2 regions of the Gordonia prachuapensis genome follow, and region 2 is predicted to be linked to the other one. Evidence: predicted binding sites of a transcription regulator. Region 2 holds the regulator's gene; the other holds the start of a gene.
What was found. The regulator LexA, encoded in region 2, represses DNA repair genes until DNA is damaged. The targets are predictions, from matches to a motif close to CGAACANNTGTTCG.
Positions count from the first base shown of each region.

Region 1: a site for LexA is predicted at 1,664-1,677, ahead of V1Y59_RS23375 (alpha-ketoglutarate-dependent dioxygenase AlkB). Genes of this name have one in related genera too.

Region 1 is NZ_JAZDUE010000032.1:2,188-9,720, forward strand. It holds gene V1Y59_RS23365 (adenylate/guanylate cyclase domain-containing protein) at 1-84, shown strand, start outside; gene V1Y59_RS23370 (oxidoreductase) at 121-996, shown strand; gene V1Y59_RS23375 (alpha-ketoglutarate-dependent dioxygenase AlkB) at 1,013-1,639, opposite strand; gene V1Y59_RS23380 (MMPL family transporter) at 1,836-4,076, shown strand; gene V1Y59_RS23385 (TetR family transcriptional regulator) at 4,095-4,715, shown strand; gene V1Y59_RS23390 (mycofactocin-coupled SDR family oxidoreductase) at 4,770-5,582, shown strand; gene V1Y59_RS23395 (GMC family oxidoreductase) at 5,752-7,446, opposite strand; gene V1Y59_RS23400 (flavin-containing monooxygenase) at 7,461-7,533, opposite strand, start outside.
Region 2 is NZ_JAZDUE010000005.1:1,500-9,032, forward strand. It holds gene V1Y59_RS07115 (PTS fructose transporter subunit IIABC) at 1-1,163, opposite strand, end outside; gene V1Y59_RS07120 (1-phosphofructokinase family hexose kinase) at 1,218-2,243, opposite strand; gene V1Y59_RS07125 (DeoR/GlpR family DNA-binding transcription regulator) at 2,296-3,066, opposite strand; gene ptsP (phosphoenolpyruvate--protein phosphotransferase) at 3,238-4,908, shown strand; gene lexA (transcriptional repressor LexA) at 4,924-5,691, opposite strand; gene V1Y59_RS07140 (LysM peptidoglycan-binding domain-containing protein) at 5,979-6,608, shown strand; gene nrdR (transcriptional regulator NrdR) at 6,712-7,194, shown strand; gene hrpA (ATP-dependent RNA helicase HrpA) at 7,216-7,533, opposite strand, start outside.

The DNA.
Region 1 (7,533 bases), on a different contig from region 2:
GTCGTCGCCGGACTCCTGCGTCCGGCGCGCCGATTGACGGGACAGACCGGCCGTTTCGTTGACGACGGCGGTGGTACTCCATAGCGTCGGTGACAGACGTGACCAGACAGGGGAGGCACCATGAGCAAGTGGACCGCGGCTGACATTCCAGACCAGACCGGACGGCGGTACGTGATCACCGGCGCCAACAGTGGCCTCGGCGCCGAGACGGCGAAAGCGTTGGCCAAGGCGGGCGCGACGGTCACCCTGGCCTGCCGGAACGTGAACAAGGCGCAGCCGGTGGCGGCCGACATCGGACCCAATGCGACTGTGGCACAGCTCGATCTGGCCGATCTCGCATCGGTGCGGACCTTTGCCGAGAAGTTCGACGGCGCGGATGTCCTGATCAACAACGCCGGGGTCATGGCGATACCGTTCAAACGCACCGCCGACGGATTCGAGATGCAGATGGGCACCAATCATCTCGGCCACTTCGTGCTGACCGCTCTGGTTCTGCCGAAGATCACCGATCGGGTGGTGACCCTGTCGTCGTCGATGCATCAGATCGGTCGGATCGACCTCGACGACCTCAACTGGGACAAGCGGAAGTACCGCCGCTGGCGGGCCTACGGCGACTCCAAGATGGCCAACCTCATGTTCGGCAAGGAACTGGCCGAACGGCTGGCGGCGTCGGGCTCGTCGACGTCGTCGATGGTCGCCCATCCGGGCTACGCGGCCACCGAACTCCAGGGGCGGTCGGAGACCATCGAGGACGTCTTCATGAAATTCGGGAACAAGCTGTTCGCACAGTCCGCGGCCGGCGGCGCCCTTCCGACCTTGTACGCAGCGACGTCGCCGGATACCACCAACGGCGGCTTCTACGGTCCGACCGAGATGTTCGGCAGCCGTGGCGCGCCGGGCCCGTCGGGTCATAGCAAGCTCGCCGACGACACCGCGATCCGTGACGAGTTGTGGCGCGTGTCGGAGAAGGTCACCGACACGCAGTTCACCGTCTGACGTTCACCACACTCGCTCACCACACGCCCGGCGGCCGGAACTGGATGCTGATGCGTGGACCGACGCCGGGGACCTTCGGCACGGCATGTTCCCAGGTGCGCTGACAGCTGCCACCCATCACGAGCAGATCGCCCGGGCCGACGACGAATTTCAGCGACTGCCCGCCACCACGCGGACGCAACATCAGTGGTCGTGGCGAGCCGAGGGACACGATCGCCACCATCGTGTCCTCGCGCGAACCACGGCCGATCCGATCGCCGTGCCACGCGACGCTGTCCGAACCGTCGCGGTAGAGGCACAGGCCCGCGGTCGCGAAACCCTCGGGCAACTCCTCGCGGTAGTGGCGGCTCAGCTCGTCGAGAGCCTCGGCCAACAGAGGGTCGGGGAAGGTGCCCGCCTCGTGGTACGTCGCGACGAGGCGCGGGACGTCGACGACGCGGTCGTACATGCGCCGTCGCTCCGCGCGCCATGCCGCGGATTCGCGCAACCGGTCGAACAGCGCGTCCGACCCGGACACCCAGCCGGGCCGTAGGTCGACCCAGGCACCGTCGGTCAGCGGGCGACGCGTCGCGGTGCCGAGATCGCGTAGCGCCACGCCGTCTGTCGGCTGGTCGAACAGCGATCCCTGGATGCCCGCGGTCATGTGGTCCAGCCTACTCGACAACTACGAACATGTGTTCGATGATCTGCGTCTCGTTCCCGGCTGCGTGGAGGCGTCCCGCACGTTTGCCCAGGATGGGATGGCATTGCGCGGAAAATGCTGTTATCCAGTAACAAGTGGTAGTCACTAACACTTTGTGACCTCGACGACTCAGACCAGCGTGTGTGAAGGGAAGCCCATGGCGTCGTTTCTGTATCGGGTCGGAAGGTTCTCCTTCCGGCACAAATGGTGGGTGATCGCGACGTGGCTGCTGGCCGCGATGACGGTCTCCGGGCTCGTCGGAGCGCTGAGCCCCCAGTTCGCCAAGGACTTCAGCCTGCCGGGCACCGACTCGGGGACGGCGACCTCGCAGATCGAGGAGCACTTCCCGCAGGTGATGGAGCAGCAGTCCCAGGCATCGACCAGCGTGCTGGTGGCCGCCGACGACGGACTGGCCGCACACACCGACCAGATCAACGCCCTGGTCTCGGACCTTCAGACGCTTCCCGAGCTGAGCGACCCGGCGACGATCGTGAACCCCGTCGTGGCAGCCGCGGCCGATCCGGCCATCGCGTCGTCGGTCGTCGGCGACGACGGTCGGGTCGGGCTGATCCAGGTCCGTCAGGACATCGAGATCATGGAGCTCACCGTCGAGGAGAAGGAGCAGCTCCAGGAGATCCTCGCCGAGAACCGTGGTGCGGGCCTCGAGGTCGAGGCCACCGGTTCGCTGATGCAGGTGATGGAGGCCGGCGGCACCGCCGAGATGATCGGGTTCGCCGTCGCTTTCGTCGTCATGATCGTCGCGTTCGGTGCGCTGGTCGCGGCGTTCATCCCGCTCATCACCGGGCTGGTCGGTGTCGCGATCACGATCATGCTCGTCACGTTGTCGGCCGAGGTCCTCAGCATCAATGAGACCGCGACCGCGATCGTCACGATGCTCGGCATCGCCGTCTCGATCGACTACGCGCTGTTCATCGTCTCGCGGTACCGCAACGAACTCACCCGGGGAGGGGCGCCCGCCGATGCGGCCGGACGCGCTGTCGGGACGGCCGGGTCCGCGGTCGTCTTCGCCGGCCTGATGGTGATCGTCGCGGTGGTTGCGCTGACCGTCATCGGCATCCCGCTGATCACCCAGATGGGTATGGGTGCCGGACTTGCCGTCGCGGTCGCCGTGCTCGCCGCGCTCACGCTGATCCCGGCGCTCCTCGGTGCGGTCGGACGGTTCGCCTTCCGCCCCCGGATTCCGTGGATCAAGCACGCGGAGGAGTCCGCGACCGTCGACACCGTCGGCGTCAAGCTCGGTCGCACGGTCGTCAAGCGACCGCTACCGTTCATCGTCGCCGGCCTCGCGGTGTTGATCCTGGCGGCCATCCCGATGGGGCGTCTCGAGCTGGGTATGTCGCTGACCAGCGACGACGAGGCGCCAGCTCAGTCACTGCTGCAGCGTGGATTCGGTGAGGGTGTCAACGGACCGCTGTTCGCCGTGGTGCACGCCGACAACGACGGCGACGTCGCGCCGGCCGCGGACGCGACCGTCGAGCACATCCAGTCGCTGGACGGCGTCGCCAACGCCGCAACCATCACGTGGATGGGCAACGGTGCTGCGCCGCAGCCCAACAATGGTGCGGACACCGCGCTCATCTCGGTCACTCCGGTCAGTGCTCCGTCATCGCAGGCGACGCACGACCTCATGGAGGAGATCCGGGCGTTCGCGCCGCAGGCCGAGAACGCCGGCGCCGAGCTCCATGTCGGCGGACAGACGGCGATCATGTCCGATCTGTCGGCCAAGCTCGACAGCGCGCTGATCCCGTACCTGATCGTGGTGGTCGGTCTCGCGTTCCTGATCATGATCGGGGTGTTCCGATCGATCTGGGTTCCGCTGATCGCGACGCTCGGATTCGTGTTCTCGGTGCTCGCGACCTTCGGCATGACCGTCCTGATCTTCCAGGAGGGCGCGCTGGGGCTGATCGACAACACCAAGCCGATCCTGTCGTTCCTGCCGATCTTCCTGATCGGCGTGGTGTTCGGTCTCGCGATGGACTATCAGGTCTTCCTGGTGACCCGGATGCGTGAGGAGTACATGCACGGCATGTCGGCCAAGGACGCCATCGTCACCGGCTACCGGCATGGTGCGCGTGTGGTCACCTCCGCCGCGCTTATCATGATCAGCGTGTTCGCGGCGTTCATGCTGGCTCCGGACACGACCGCGAAGATGATGGGCTTTGCGCTCGCGGTGGCGGTGGCCTTCGACGCCTTCATCATCCGGATGATGGTGGTGCCCGCCGCGATCGCGATGCTGGGCGACCGCGCCTGGGGTCTGCCGAAGTGGTTGGATCGAGTGGTGCTGAACCTCGACATCGAGGGTGCCGCCGTCCGCGACCGCGGGCTGGAGAACCCCGATGCCGACCCGAAGCGGGAAGCGGTCGCGTCGGCGACCTGATCCGAGGAGGTCATCGCCATGGCCACACCGACGACGACCCCGGGCTGTGGCCCGGGGCGTCGCATCGGTTTGCGGGAGAAGAACAAGATCCGCACCCGCAAGGCGATTCGCGACGCAGCGATGCGGCTGTTCGCCGAGAACGGCTACAACCACACGACGGTGGAACAGATAGCGCGGGAGGCGGAGGTCTCCCACACCACGTTCTTCCGCTACTTCGCGTCCAAAGAGCAGGTGGTCATCTCCGACGATCTCGACGAGGCGCGGCAAGAGGCGATCGAGGCCATCCCGCCTGGGCTGAGCCACTTCGACCTGCTCCGTCGGTTGATCAGTGAGATGTTCCGGATCGGTACCGCCGACGAATGGGCCAGCAATTCGGAACGCATGCGCCTCATCCAATCCGAGCCGGTGCTACGCACGGCCTATCAGATCGAGTCGGACGGCGCGATCTCGCACGCGACCGACTTCTTCGCCGAGTACACCGGCGCCCGGCCCGACGACATCCGCCTGCGGGTGTTCATCGCGGCCGCGGGCGGCGTGATGTTCCACTTCGCGCAGGCCGTCGACGAGGTCCAGGACGAGAACCTCCTCGCCACCCTGTTGCAGGCCGTCGATCTCCTGGAGCAGGGTCTGCCCATCTGAGCGACACGAAGTCGACCCATCAGGCGACTCGTTCGACGACGAAAGGAGCCCAACGTGGGGCGTCTCGACAACAAGGTGGCCGTGATCACCGGAGTGGCCCGGGGGCAGGGGCGTGCGCACGCCGTCCGCCTCGCCTCCGAAGGCGCACAGATCATCGGCGTCGATCTGGCCGGCCCGCTGCCCGGTGTGCCCTACGACCCGGCTACCCCGGCAGACATGGACGAGACCCGTCGACTGGTCGAGGAGCAGGGCGTGAAAGCGCATCTGGTCACGTGCGATGTCCGTGATCTCGAGGGACTCAAGAGCGTCGTCGACGAGGGCGTCGGTGTGTTCGGAGGCATCGACATCGTGGTGGCCAATGCCGGCATCTGCATCCCCGAGACCTGGGATGAGGTGACCCCGACGAGTTTCCGGGATGTCATCGACATCAATGTCATCGGCGTCTGGAACACCGTCACCGCCACCGCTCACCATCTGATCGAGCGGGGCGGCGGCTCGGTGATCCTGACGAGTTCTCTCGCGGGAAAGAAGCTGCAGCCGTTCATGGTCCACTACACCACCAGCAAGCATGCGCTGGTCGGGATGACCCGCGCTTTCGCCGCCGAGCTGGGCAATCACGACATCCGCGTCAACAGCATCCATCCCGGTGCGGTGGCGACGCCGATGGGGTCGGGGCAGATGGTCGCCCGGATCGAGGAGACCAACGCCGCCAACCCGCGCCTGGCCGGCATGGGCATGACCTTCCTGAATCAGTTCGTCGCCGAGCCGGACGAGATCGCCAACGTCGTGGCATTCCTGGCCTCCGACGAATCCAAGTTCATCACCGCCGAGCACATCTCGATCGACGGTGGGGCGCAGTACTTCTGATCGATCGGGTGATCTCGATACGCCGCGGGCTCGCTGCGCTCGCTCGCGGCTACTCGATCGTCGGGGGCTGCGCCCATTCCGCTGGTCGAGTAGTCGCCGAGCCGCTAGGCGAGGAGACGTATCGAGACCCGCCGACGCCCTCCGTCGCACCGGCGTGATCGAGACCCGCTCACGCCCTCCGCCGCACCGGCGTGATCGGTAGCCGGAGCGCGCCCGGTGCCGACGCCGGTACCGTCGGACACCGCGGGGCGACCGGTTCGACCGATTCGTAGGCACATCCGGACGCAGGTCGCGGATCGACCTCACCGCGGTTGGGCCACAGCGCCATCGCGCGTTCGGCCTGTGCGGTGATGGTGAGGGACGGGTTCACCCCGAGGTTGGCCGACACCGTCGACCCGTCGACGACGTGCAGACCCGGATGCCCGAACACCCGGTGGTAGGCGTCGACCACACCGTCGGTCGCGGTGTGCCCGATCGAGCAACCACCCAGGAAGTGGGCCGTCATCGGGATGTTGAACAGATCGACGATCGAACCTCCTGCCGTTCCCCCGATTCGGCGCGCTGCCGATCGGACGGCGGTGTGTCCCTCGGGAATCCAGCGGGGTGGTGGGTCCCCGTCTCCGGCTCTGCTCCGCAGGATCGGTCCGATGCGGCCACGGCGGGCGAACAGTTCGATGGAGTTGTCGGCGGTCTGCATCACGAGCGCGATGATCGTGCGTTCCGACCACCGCCGCACCGACAGCGAACGCAACGTCTCGACCGGGTGCGCCGACATCGCCGCGACGGCTTTCAGAAGTCGCGGAAACCGCCCGCCGCCGTCGACGAGGATCGCCTGTAGGAGCCCGATCAGGTTGCTGCCCTTGCCGTAGCGCACCGGCTCGATGTGCGTGTGATCGTTCGGATGGAACGACGATGTGATCGCCACGCCTCGGGTGTAGTCGGTCGCGGTGTCGGTTGCCGTCGCCGCGAGCACCGCCTCGGAGTTGGTGCGCACGACGCGTCCGAGGCGATCCGACAGGTTCGGCAGATCGCCGCTCCGCTGCATCGACAGCAGCAGCTTGTTGGTGCCGTAGGTCCCGGCCGCGAACACCACCTGATCGGCGGTGAACGTCTGTCGGTGGCGACGTCGCCGCGACCCGGTCCGGCGGGTGTCGATCTCGTACCCGCCGTCGGCCCTCGGGCGAACCGCGTGCACGGTGGTCATCGGAACGATCTGTGCACCTGCGTTTTCGGCCAGATGAAGGTAATTCTTCACCAGCGTGTTCTTGGCGCCGACCCGGCATCCCGTCATGCACGACCCGCATTCGGTGCAGCCCGTGCGGTCGGGGCCCGCACCACCGAAGAACGGGTCGGCGACGCGTTCGCCGGGGGCGCCGAAATACACGCCGACCGGGGTGGGCACGAAGGTGTGTCCTGCCCCCATCTCCTCGGCCACCTCGCGCATGACGTCGTCCGCGGGCGTCGTCCGCGGGACCGTCGTGACACCGAGCATGCGCGACGCCTGGTCGTAGTAGGGGCCGAGCTCGGTCGCCCAGTCCGTGATCGAGCCCCACTGTGGATCCTCGAAGAACGCGGTCGGCGGACGATAGAGCGTGTTGGCGTAGTTCAACGATCCGCCACCGACACCGGCGCCGGCCATCACGAGGACATCACGCAGTGGATGCATGCGCTGCACGCCATAGCATCCCAGTGTCGGCGCCCAGACGTAGTCGCGGACACGCCAGCTGGTCTTCGGGAGATCGTCGTCGGTGAACCGACGACCGGCCTCGAGTACCGCGACACGGTATCCCTTCTCGACGAGCCGTAGCGCGGCGACCGAGCCGCCGAAGCCGGAGCCGATGACGATGACATCTACGTGGCCGATGGCTGCGATGTCGGTCACCGGATCACCTGCGCGGTGTCGTCGGTGTGTGCGGGTGCGCGGCCGAGACGATGGTCGTCGGCGACGAAG
Region 2 (7,533 bases):
CCGATGTACTGCCCGAGCCCGCCGGCCGGTAGATCCCACAGACTGTTGTTGAGCGCGATGAAGGCGCCGTCACTCATCCCGCCCTCGGCGTCGAGGGTGCTGTTCGCGATCTCGTACCCACCGAGGAACGGCAGGAATCCCAGCGCGATCAGCAACCCGCCGGCGGCGACGAACGGGATCATGTAACTGACGCCGGTCATCAGGGCCTGGCGGGTCTGTCCGCCGAGGCCGACGCCCCCGCCGCCGGTCGCCGCTGCGTCGGCGGTACCGTCGTCGTCACCGCCACTGACCACCGTTGCCGACGGATTCTGCGATGCGGCAACGGCTTCGGCGATCATCGCGTCGGGTTCGTTGATGGCCCGCTTGACCCCGGAGGCGATTACCGGTTTGCCGCGGAATCGGTCCTTGCCCTTCACACCGACGTCGGTCGCGAAGATCACCGCGTCGGCGTCGGCGATGACCTGCGGATCGAACGCGGTGGTCGCGGACGAACCCTGTGTCTCGACATGAAAGTCGACGTCGGCCCGTTCTGCTGCGTACTTGAGCGCATCGGCGGCCATGTAGGTGTGCGCGATGCCCGTCGGACACGCCGTGATCGCCACGACCGAACGACGCTTCGCACCCTGATCCGTCGCTGCGGCACCTGCCGAGCCCGCGCCGGTCGCGGCCGCGCCGGCCGCGGCAGGGGCCTGCTCCGACTCCGCCGGCCGGGGATTGATGGCCTCGTCCACGAGTTGCACGACGCGCTCGTCGGTCTCGGCCTCGCGCAGCGAAGCGACGAAGTCGGGCCGGACCAGTGAACGTGCCAGGGAGCTCAGGAGTTTCATATGCTCGGATGCCCCGCCTTCGGGCGCGGCGATCAAGAACACGAGGTCGGCGGGACCGTCGGGTGCGCCGAAGTCGACCTTGTGCGACAGTCGCGCCATCGCGAGGCCGGCCTCCGTCACCGACTCGGCCCGGGCGTGCGGGATGGCGATGCCGCCGGGAAGCCCGGTGGCCGATTTCGCCTCGCGTTCGAGGGCGCCGCGGGCGAGCACCGCCGCATCGGTGGTGCGGCCGGCGTCGGCGAGCGCGTCGGCGAGGTAGCCGATCACGGCTGCCGGGTCCTCGCCGGCATCCACGTCGAGTCGCACCGTTTGAGGTGTGATGATCTGTTCTGACATCGGGGGTTCCTTCTCGGGGTCTTCCTTGGGGAATCGGTGGTGGCAGGGTGCGGGTCAGCCGGCGCGAGGTGACCCGGTGAGCTCGGTGACATGGACGTGGGACAGGTCGAGTTGCTCGGGCGCCGGCGGTCGTGTGCCGGGTAGGGCGGTCGCCGCCGAGCCGTACGCGACCGCGGTGCGCAGACGCTCGGGTTCCGCTGCGCCACGACTCTCGGCGATCAGATATCCGGTCAGCGCGGCATCGCCGGCGCCGACAGTGCTGCGCGGCACGATGGGGGGCGGGGCCGCGAACCACGAACCGGTCGCCGTGACGAGAAGAGCGCCCGCCGCGCCGAGCGTCGCGAGGATCGCCGCGCCGGTCCGCTCCACCAGTTGGCCGGCGGCCTCGATCAGTGGGGCGTGGTCGCCCTGAGCGGTAGCCGCCGAGAGCTGTGCAGCGTCGGCGCCGACCGCCTCGGCGAGTTCCTCGTCGTTGGGTTTGAGGAGGTCGACCCGGCCGGTGACCGCCGCTGCCAGGGGTGCACCCGAGGTATCCACGGCCACAAGGCATCCCGAATCGGCCAGGGCGTCGACGACGGTGCGGTACCAGTTGGCGGGCAATCCGGGCGGCAATGAACCGCACAGGGCGACCCATCGTGCCCCCCGGGCGTTCTCGAGGACGAGGTCGGCGAGTCGGCGTGCCTGGGTGTCGTCCAGCACGAAGCCGGGGGCGTTGATCTTCGTGGTCGTGCCGTCGGGATCGGCCACCGTGATGTTCGAACGGACCTCCCCGTCGATCGGCAAGGCGAGGTAGGGGAGAGAGACGTCGTCGAGCGCGGTGAGCAGCGGGTCGCCGGCGCGTGCCGGCAGGATCGCGCGGGTCGGGACTCCGGCAGCGGCGGCGACCCGCGCGACATTGACACCTTTACCGCCCGGCTCGGCAAGCGCCGTCCGGGCGCGTTGCACGGCGCCGTGCGTGAGTGGCGCCGACAACTCCAGCGTGCGGTCGAGACTCGGGTTCGCGGTGACGGTGAGGATCGTCGGGGCCGCGTCGGCGTCGGCGGAGACGGGAGCGAACGGGTCGGGCCGGGATGCGGTCATGAGGTGCCTCTCGTCGGACGGTCGTGCAGTGGCTCTTCTGGCTGTCGCGTGGTCATGCGATCACCGTTTCGATCCCTTTGTCGGTGAGCTCAGCGGTGGTCGCCGAGTCGATGCCCCGGTCGGTGATCAGCACGTCGATGTCCGTCAGGTCGGCGAACGACATCAGGTCCTCGTGCCCGAACTTCGACGAGTCGGCGAGCACGACGACGCGATCGGCGCTGCGGCAGATCGCCGCCTTCACAGCGGCTTCGTCGGGATCCGGGGTGGACAGGCCGTGCGCGGTGCTGATCCCGTTGGTTCCCACGAATGCGGTCGAGACGCGCAGTCGGGCCAGCGCCTCGACGGTTGCGGCGCCGACCATGGCCTGGGTGAGTCCACGTACCCGCCCGCCGAGGATGTGCAGGTTGTCGCCCATGAGGCCGGCCAGTGAGGCAGCGATCGGGATGCTGTGGGTGACCAGGGTCAGCCGGCGATCCCGCGGAAAGGCAAGCGCCGCCTGATAGGTCGTGGTTCCCGCGTCGAAGAAGACCGAACCGCCGGCCTCGGGGAGGAATCGGATGGCGGTGCGTCCGATTGCCAGCTTCTGGTCGGTGTGCGACCTCTGCCGCTCATCGATGCCCTGCTCGACGGTGACCGGTGTGGCGCCCGGTCGGACGGCGCCGCCGTGGACTCTCTGCACGTGACCGGTGCGTTCCAACGCGGCGAGGTCACGCCGGACCGTCTCGCTGGTGACGTCGAACAGCGCGGTCAGTTCGGCGACCGACGCGCGGCCGTCCACGCGGACCCGATCGGCGATCGCCTGCTGTCGTTCCTCGGCGTACACGTGACCCTCACCTGTTGGTTTTCCTGCGTTTGTGATGTTGATGTATCTGTGTTTACGCCTGTTTGTGTTGACAAGTCAAGCGTTTCTTGTAACTTGAATCACAACGGAGACTCTGGGCGGCTGAGACGCATAATTGATGGGTCACGCCCGTCGACCACAGTGAGGATTTCGGTGGAGCACACACACGTATTGAGCGGAACACCGGTAGTCGCAGGACATGCCTATGCGCCGACCGTGTGGCCCGGTGAACGACCCGTGTACGACCCGGCGACTGCGGCACCGGTCCCCGACGAGGAACGCGAAGTGGAGACCAAACGGTTCACCGACGCCGCGGCCACAGTGGCCGCACGATTGCGGGAGCGGGCATCTCATGCGTCCGGTGCCGCGGCGGAGGTGCTGTCGGCGACTGCCGGCCTGGCCGAGGACCGTGGCTGGGTGGGCGCGGCATCGGGGCTGATCGCCAAGGGGAGCACGGCACCGGCGGCCGCGGTGCTCGCCACCGAGCAGTTCGCGGCGATGTTCACCAAGCTCGGTGGCCTGATGGCCGAGCGGGTCACCGATCTGAACGACGTCCGCGACCGCGTCGTCGCCGAACTGCTGGGCGTCCCCGAGCCCGGTGTCCCCGAACCCGACGAGCCGTCGGTCCTTCTCGCCGACGACCTCGCACCGGCCGACACCGCGGGACTGGACCCCGCGAAGATCACCGCGCTCGTCACAAGGCTGGGCGGGCCCACCAGCCACACCGCGATCATCGCCCGCCAGCTCGGCATCCCTTGCGTGGTGGCGGTTTCGGGCCTCGCCGAGGTGGCTGCGGGGACCCCCGTGCTCGTGGACGGGACGGCCGGCACCCTGGAGGTCGAACCGGATGCCGCCGAGGCGACAGCGCAGGTCGAGGAGAGCCGGCGGATGGCGGCACTCGTCGCGAACTGGTCCGGGCCCGGGCAGACCGCGGACGGACGGCACGTCAGCGTGCTCGCCAATGTCGCCGACGGAACGTCGGCGCGCACCGCGATGAAGTATCCGGTCGAGGGCGTCGGTCTGTTCCGGACGGAGCTGGCCTTCCTGGATCGCTCGGATGCGCCGTCGGTGGAGGAGCAGACCGGTCTCTACCGTGAGGTTCTCGAGGCGTTTGCCGGGCAGAAGGTCGTCATCCGCACGCTCGACGCCGGCTCCGACAAACCGCTGAAGTTCGTCACGCAACTCGATGAGGCCAACCCGGCGCTCGGCGTCCGCGGTAACCGGATCGCCGGTGAGCATCCGGACATCCGGACGGCCCAGCTGGATGCGATCGCCGCGGCCGCGCAGGGCCGCGAGCCCATTCCGTGGGTCATGGCGCCGATGATCGCCTCCGCCGCGGAGGCCGCCGAGTTCGCCGCGCCCGTCCGGGAGCGCGGCTTGGTCGCCGGGGTGATGGTGGAGGTGCCCGCTGCGGCGATCCTCGCCGAAGCCATTCTCGCGGAGGTGGATTTCGTCTCGATCGGGACCAACGACCTCACGCAGTACACGATGGCGGCGGATCGCATGTCGGCGGAACTCGCGGCCCTGACCGACCCGTGGCAGCCGGCCGTTCTCGCGCTCATCGCGCGGGTGGCAAGAGCGGGCCAGGAGGTCGACAAGCCGGTCGGCGTGTGCGGCGAGGCGGCCGCCGATCCGCTACTCGCTTGTGTCCTCGTCGGACTCGGTGTGACGTCGCTGTCGTCGGCGCCCGCAGCGGCGGCGGCAGTAGGCGCACGATTGGCGCAGACCACTACGGAACAGTGCCGGGCCGCCGCCGACGCGGCGCTGGCCACCTCGGACCCGGCGGCCGCGCGGGCGGCTGCGACCGCGGCCCTGGAGAGCTGACCGCCGGGCGCGACCTCAGACGCGGCGCATCACGGTGACGACCTTGCCGAGGATCGCGGCATCGTCACCGGGGATGGGTTCGAAGAGTTCGTTGTGCGGCATGAGCCAGACGTGACCGTCCTTGCGCTTGAACGTCTTCACCGTCGCCTCGCCGTCGATCATCGCGGCGACGATGTCGCCGTTGTCGGCAACGCTCTGCTGCCGGACGACCACCCAGTCCCCGTCGCAGATCGCCGCGTCGATCATCGACTCGCCGACGACGCGTAGCAGGAACAGCGACCCCTCGCCGACGAGTTCGCGGGGGAGGGGGAACACGTCTTCGACGGCCTCTTCGGCGAGGATGGGGCCGCCGGCCGCGATTCGTCCGAGTACCGGGACGAACGTCGGAGTGGGCAGGTCATCGTTCTCGGCCGCAGCAGACGTGCCGCCCGGCGGGACGTGCTGGTCGCCGTCCTGGATGTTGACCGCGCGGGGCCGATTGGCATCGCGTTTGAGCAGGCCCTTGCGTTCGAGAGTGCGCAGCTGGTGTGCGACCGAGGACGTCGACGTGAGTCCGACGGCGTCCCCGATCTCGCGGATGCTCGGCGGATAGCCGCGTTCGCGGACCGACGCACGGATGTACTCGAGGACCCCGCGCTGGCGGGGGGTGAGGCTCGCTTCCGCGGCCGCGGGGTCGACAGCCGGGTCGGAATCCGACGGTCCGGTTGCCGTGTCGGGTCGATCGATCCCGCGGGCGGCGCCGCGCCGTCCACCGGACCTGTTTCCACCGGCCCTGTCAGTCATCTGCGTAGTCCTTTCTGTCGAGCACCCGGCGGTGCCGGGCACTGCGGTTCCGGACGCTTCGGGGCGAACTCCTCGATGCCACTGTTCGGTTGCACTGGTCGGTTGCACTGTTCGGTTGCACTGTTCGATCCCGCTGATCGAGACCCGGCTGCTGTTCTGTGTCCCGCTGTTTTGTGTGTGCTGCTGTCTTGTTCCTGCTGCCGACAGTAATCGAACATTCCCGGTTGTTCAAACATGTGTTCGACGTGTGTCGAGACTTTGTCGGAGTGTCGTGTTAGGTTTCGAACATGCGTTCCATCGAACACGTGATCGATCACGATGTCGATCCCGGTGAGCCGGTGGGGCCCGATCCGTATCCGCACTCGATCAGGAGGACACGTTCGATGAGCACCGCGACGATCAGCACCACGACGATCAGCACGACAGAACTGATTCAGCCCGGCCGGCAGTCCGTCGGGAACCCGCACCGTGCGGGCCGGGTCGGGGCGCCGGTCACCCGCCCGCCGCGACGGGGCGCTCACACGCCGGTTCGTCCGGCCGATCGCCGACCCGTCGGTCAGCCGGCGCGTCCGGGGACGCATGTCGCCGGCACGCGTTGTGACGCACCGGTGGTGGACCGGACCGTCATCGCGCGCCGACGAGCCACAGCCGCTTCCGTCCTCGTCGGTGCCGCACTCGCGCTGATGGTGTGGGTCGTCGCGATCGTCGGCTCCGACTACGCGGCCTCGGTCGAGCCGGCCCCGGTGGGTACCGAGGTCGTGCATGTCCGGCAAGGCGATTCGCTGAGTACGATCGCGGACCGGGTCGCCCCGGGTGTGCCACGGGACGCGGTGATCGCGCAGATCGTCGAGCGCAACGATCTGTCGAGTTCGGGCCTGCGTGTGGGGCAGGCGTTGGTCGCCCCCGCGTACCGCTGAGACCCGGGCGGTATCCTCGATGGCACAGGGTCCGGCCGGGAACCGGCACGGCGTGGCGGGTATCCGGTGCGCCGTTGTGTCCCGAGACGTGCGTGAGGACGACATGCGCTGCCCGTTTTGCAGGTACGAAGACACCAAGGTCGTCGACTCGCGTGTCGCCGACGAGGGGCAGGCGATCCGACGGCGCCGGTCGTGCGCGAGCTGTGGTCGCCGATTCTCGACGGTGGAGAGCGCGGTGCTGTCGGTGGTGAAGCGCAACGGCGTCACCGAGCCGTTCAGTCGCGAGAAGGTGATGCGCGGTGTCCGACGCGCCTGCCAGGGCCGAGACGTCGCCGAGGATGCGCTCGCGCAACTCGCACAGCAGGTCGAGGACGCGGTCCGGGCATCTGGATCTGCCGAGATCCCCAGCAACGAGGTGGGGCTCGCCATCCTCGGGCCGCTGCGCGACCTCGACGAGGTCGCCTATCTCCGCTTCGCGTCGGTGTACCGGTCGTTCGATTCGCTCGAGGACTTCCAGCGTGAGATCGATGATCTACAAGGCGATCTCACCCACCGGAAGACGTCGCGGGCCTCGGTGACCGAATAGTCACGAGACCGCCGGCGCGGCTCATCTGAACGCGTCCAGTGCCCGGATGGCGCGTTTCTCCGAGATCGGCCGCGCGGTGCCGAGTCGCTGTGCGAACAGTCCGACCCGCAACTCCTCGACCAGCCAGTGGGCGTGTTCGTCGAGCGCGGCACGACGTCCGGGTGATAGCTGCGCGCCGCGCTGGTTCCAGTGCGCGACGACGCGGTCGACGGCGGCCAGGCCGTCGCGGTCACGTGCAGCGGCGGCCGGCAGCTCGGTGAGGCGTTCGATCGCCGCGTCGAGGTACCGGGGCACGTGGACCAGATGGTCGCGGGAGGTGGCCGCGACGAAGCCGTCGAA